2 regions of the Cutibacterium sp. KB22876 genome follow, and region 1 is predicted to be linked to the other one. Evidence: riboswitches for the same ligand, from Rfam matches in the RefSeq annotation. Region 1 holds a riboswitch; the other holds the start of a gene.
The links. A riboswitch is a leader RNA that binds a small molecule or an ion and turns the genes downstream of it on or off. The one in region 1 is predicted to bind cobalamin.
Positions count from the first base shown of each region.

Region 1 (2,198 bases):
CGATCTGCGGGTTGCCGTCGTCCGGCTGCCGAGAATCTCCAACGCCACCGATGTCGACGCCATGGCCGCCGAGGCCGGGGTCGACGTCCAGGTGACGACCAACCCCAACACCTGCGAACTGGCCGACGTGCTCGTCCTGCCCGGATCGCGGTCCACCGTGCGTGATCTGGAGTGGCTGAGGTCCACCGGAATCGCTGAGGTCGTGGCCCGCCGTGCCCGTCAAGGTCGCACTGTGCTGGGCATTTGTGGCGGCTACCAGATGCTCACCCGCCTCATCCTCGACCCCGAGGGTCAGGAATCGCCGACCGAGCGAACCGAGGGACTCGGGCTACTGCCGGTCGAGGTGACCTTCGGTGCCGACAAGACCCTGGCCATCCCGAGCGGATCCTGGCGGGGGATCGAGGTCGGCGGCTACGAGATCCATCACGGCCGAATGGATGTCGACCTGTCGGCGGGGGAGCCCTTCCTCGACGGAGTCCGCGTCGGAAGTGTCTGGGGGACGATGTGGCATGGTGCCTTCGAATGTGACGATTTCCGGCGCGCCTGGCTGGCCGAAGCTGCCGAGCATGCCGGATCGGCGTGGCGCCCGGTGGAGGGTGCCATCGGGTATGGGCAGCGCCGCGAGCAGATGATCGACGTGCTGGCCGACGCCGTTGAGGAGCATCTCGGTCTTGACCGTCTGTTCTCCCTGGCAGGCGGGAGCTGACCCCGGCCGTGTCGTGGTGTGGTGCCACGATGTGGGAGGATCGATACAACGACCGATCTCGAGGAAGCCGGTGTGAGTCCGGCGCGGTCCCGCCACTGTGACCATCGCCGCGGTGATGGCAGCCAGACACTCGAACGGTTCGTTGCGCACGTCATCGGGCGAGGACACCTGAGGAGGCCGTCATGAGCTATGCCCCTGTACATCCTGACCACAAGTCGGGACGAACCCTCATCGGGGTCGGAGTGGGGCCGGGTGACCCAGAGCTGGTCACCCTGAGAACCGTGCGCATCCTGCGCGAGGCTGATGTCATCCTCGTGCCCTACACCGAGGCCACCACCGACGGTCCCGGACGTGCCGAGACCATCATCACTGCCGTCGCCCCGGAGATCGTCGAGCGCATCAAGCGCATCCCCTTCTCCATGCGGGAGAGGTCTGGTGTCGGCGAGAAGCGCAGGGCCTCCTGGCAGGTATCCGCCGATGCGGCGATCACGGCCTTCGACGAAGGGGCTCGCACTGTCGCCCTGGCCACCGTCGGAGATCCGACGGTCTTCTCCACCTTCACCTACCTGCGCGCCAATGTCGAGGAGAGACTCCCCGACGTCAGCGTCGAGCTGAGCCCAGGTATCACCGCCATGCAGGCCCTGTCGGCGGCGTCCGGGCGCCCGCTGGTGGAGGGCAAGGAGGTCCTGGCCCTCGTCCCGGCCACCGTCGGGATGGAAAAACTTGGCCAGGTCCTCGACCTCGTCGACTCAGTGGCGATTTACAAGGGGGGACGCAAACTCCCAGACGTTGTCGAGCAGCTGCGGCAGCGGGATCGTCAGGCTGTCATCGGCACCGACGTCACGCTGGAGTCCGAGCAGATCGTCACCCTCGGTGAGGTCGCTGATACTCAGGCTCTGCCGTACTTCTCGACCGTCCTCACCACTCCAGAGCGCACCATCACGGGAGGAAAACTGTGAACGAACCTCAAGCTGCACGACCCACTCAGCACGCCTCTGAGAGGGTCCTGGAGGATCTGGACCACAACGCCATCGAGCCGCCTCCGGTACCGCGGCGGGAGATCCCCGAGGGAGCAGGCAAGGTCGTTTTCGTCGGTGCCGGACCGGGCGCTCCGGACCTGGTGAGCCTGCGCGGAGCCCGTGTCATCGAGACCGCTGACATCATCATCTGGGCCTCCAGCCTCGTTCACCCCGACATGGTGGCCCGTCACAAGGCGGGAGCCGAGCTCATTGACTCCGCCTCCATCCCGCTGGAGGACCTCGAGCCCCTCTACACCCGCGCTCGCGACGAGGGGCTGGTGGTGGCGAGGGTCCACACCGGTGACCCGTCCATCTATGGCGCCACCGCCGAGCAGCGCGACCTGTGTCGTCGCATCGGTATTGACTTCGAGACCATCCCGGGCATTTCGGCTTTCTCGGCCGCCGCGGCCCGGATGGACGTCGAGATCACCGTCCCAGAGGTGTCCCAGTCACTCGTCCTCACCCGACTGGAG
Region 1 covers NZ_AP040858.1:1,088,453-1,090,650, forward strand. The annotation lists gene AC6I1W_RS04970 (cobyric acid synthase) at 1-706, shown strand, start outside; cobalamin riboswitch at 723-950, shown strand; gene cobI (precorrin-2 C(20)-methyltransferase) at 937-1,665, shown strand; gene cobM (precorrin-4 C(11)-methyltransferase) at 1,662-2,198, shown strand, end outside.

Region 2 (2,198 bases), 850 kb from region 1:
GTAACGCTTCGAGAAGGCCGACCCGGTGAGCTCGGTGAGATCGGGGGTCTCGGCGGGGTCGAAGAGGTACCAGTCCTCGTCCTTGGCGACGCGTTTCATGAACTCGTCGGAGATCCACACCGCGGTGTCGGCGGTGCGGGTCCGCCGGTACGGGTCACCGGAGTTCTGCCGCAGATCGAGGAACTGCGGGAAGTCCATGTGCCAGTTCTCCATGTAGAAGCACAGTGCGCCGAGCTTTTTGCCTCCGCGGGAGACGGCCCGCAGCGTCGAGTCGATGGTGTGCATGAAGGGGATCGGACCGGTCGACGCAGTGTTGTCGGAGCGAATAGGTGACCCCTCGCAGCGCAGGTCGGACATCGACAGCCCGATGCCGCCGGTGCCCTTGGTGATCCACATGACGTCACGGATCGTCCGGGCGATGTGCTCCAAATCGTCCTCGGTGCGCATGACGAAGCAGTTGGACAGCTGACCAGCCGGGGTGCCCGCGTTGACAAGGGTGGATCCAGCCGCGAGATGACGCAGGTTACTCATCGAGTCGTAGAGGGCGAGGGCAGAGGAGGTGGGATCGTCCTCGGTGAGGCTGAGCCCCATCGCCACGCGCATCCAGAAGTACTGCGGTACTTCCAACGCTCGCTGGTCGGGGGTACGCAACAGGTAACGGTTGACCATGGTGCGCACGCCGGTGAAGCCGATGAGGTCGTCACGGATGGGATCAAGGGCCGTGGCGAGGGCGTCGAGGTCGAAGAGCCGCCCCAGTCGCTCGTCGAGGTGGCCGTCGGCGACGAGTTTGTCGATCGTGCGCGGGAAGCAGGCATGATGGAGGTCTCGCACCCGCTCGGGGCCGGCGTCACCGAGACCGTCGTGGGTGTCGCCGAACACCTCCTTGTACAGCTTCTTGACGGCGATTCGGCTAGCAATGGTGTCGAAGGCGGGGTCGTCCTTGGCATTGCCCAGAGCCACCTGGATGACGGCCTCGTCCAGGGCGTCGGTGGTGATCCCGTCGAACAGGGTGATCTCCACCTCGGCCTGCAGCAGGGTTGCCCGGGCAACGGCGTCGTCGAGCCCACGGGCTGAGTCAATGATGGATGCAGCGACTTCGTTGCCGTCGTAGGGGGCCAGGGATCCGTCGCGCTTGCGGACGCGGATGGTCGAGATGGGGTCGGCGCTCATTGCAATTCCTCCGTGCGATGCCGTAGGCACGCGACCGGGCGGAATGCGGCGGGGACACTGGTCCCCATGAACGCTGCGACACTTCCCGCGAGATCGCGAACCGGGCCCCGCGGTTGCGGGACCACACCTGGCAGGTCTTCGGACTCACGAGCACTTGTTGCCTACTGGCCGTCGCTTCCCATGCCGAAGCACAGTGCATGATGACGGCGGTCGTTCTCGTACACCGCTGCGGGGCAGCTCCGGATTCTCACCGGATTCCCTCTTGGCCCGTGCGAACACGGGAACCACGTGCACTCGCCACTATATGAACGCTGATCAATAAGAGTCAACACAAGATGTAGGGGCATTGAGCGTGTTGGACGTCTCACGGACGCACACCATGACGGCCCCCTGACGGCCGGCGGATTCATGACACCGAACACGCCGCCGTCACCGGGCTTCGTCGAGCGTCAGAAACGCTGAAACTCCCGACGTCCTCAGCGCCACGCTCCCCGGAATCTCGCCGGATGCCACGGGGCGTCCTCGTTGGGAACTCCCAACTCGTGGGCGGCGCGCAATGGCCAGTTGGTGTCCCGCAGAGCTGCCCGTCCGATCATGATGGCGTCGGCACTGCCCTTCTGGAGCAGCTCCTCGGCCAGCTGTGGGGTCCAGATCATGCCGACGGTGGCTGTGGGAATATCCGCCTCGGCGCGCACCCGAGCCGCCAGGTCAGCCTGGTAGGCCGGGGCGACGGGGATGGGGGCCGACGAATTGCCTCCTGAGGAGGCGTCGAGCAGATCGACCCCGGCTTTCGCGAAGCGCCGCGACAGTTCGACGGAGTCCTTCACCTGCCAGCCGTCGTCCCGCCAGTCAGTGACCGACAGGCGCGCCAGCAAGGGCATGTCTTCAGGAATGGCCCCACGCACAGCCTTCGCGACCTCCAACGGCAGGCGAACACGTCCGTCGAAGTCACCGCCCCAACCGTCGGTGCGGGTGTTGGACAGCGGCGAGAAAAACTGGTGCAGCAGGTAACCGTGGGCGCTGTGAAG
Region 2 covers NZ_AP040858.1:238,374-240,571, reverse strand. The annotation lists gene AC6I1W_RS01105 (ribonucleoside-diphosphate reductase subunit alpha) at 1-1,170, opposite strand, end outside; cobalamin riboswitch at 1,283-1,474, opposite strand; gene AC6I1W_RS01100 (NADH:flavin oxidoreductase/NADH oxidase) at 1,647-2,198, opposite strand, start outside.
Region 2: it holds a riboswitch for cobalamin, as region 1 does, so the genes downstream of both, AC6I1W_RS01105 (ribonucleoside-diphosphate reductase subunit alpha) here and cobI (precorrin-2 C(20)-methyltransferase) in region 1, are expected to answer to the same signal.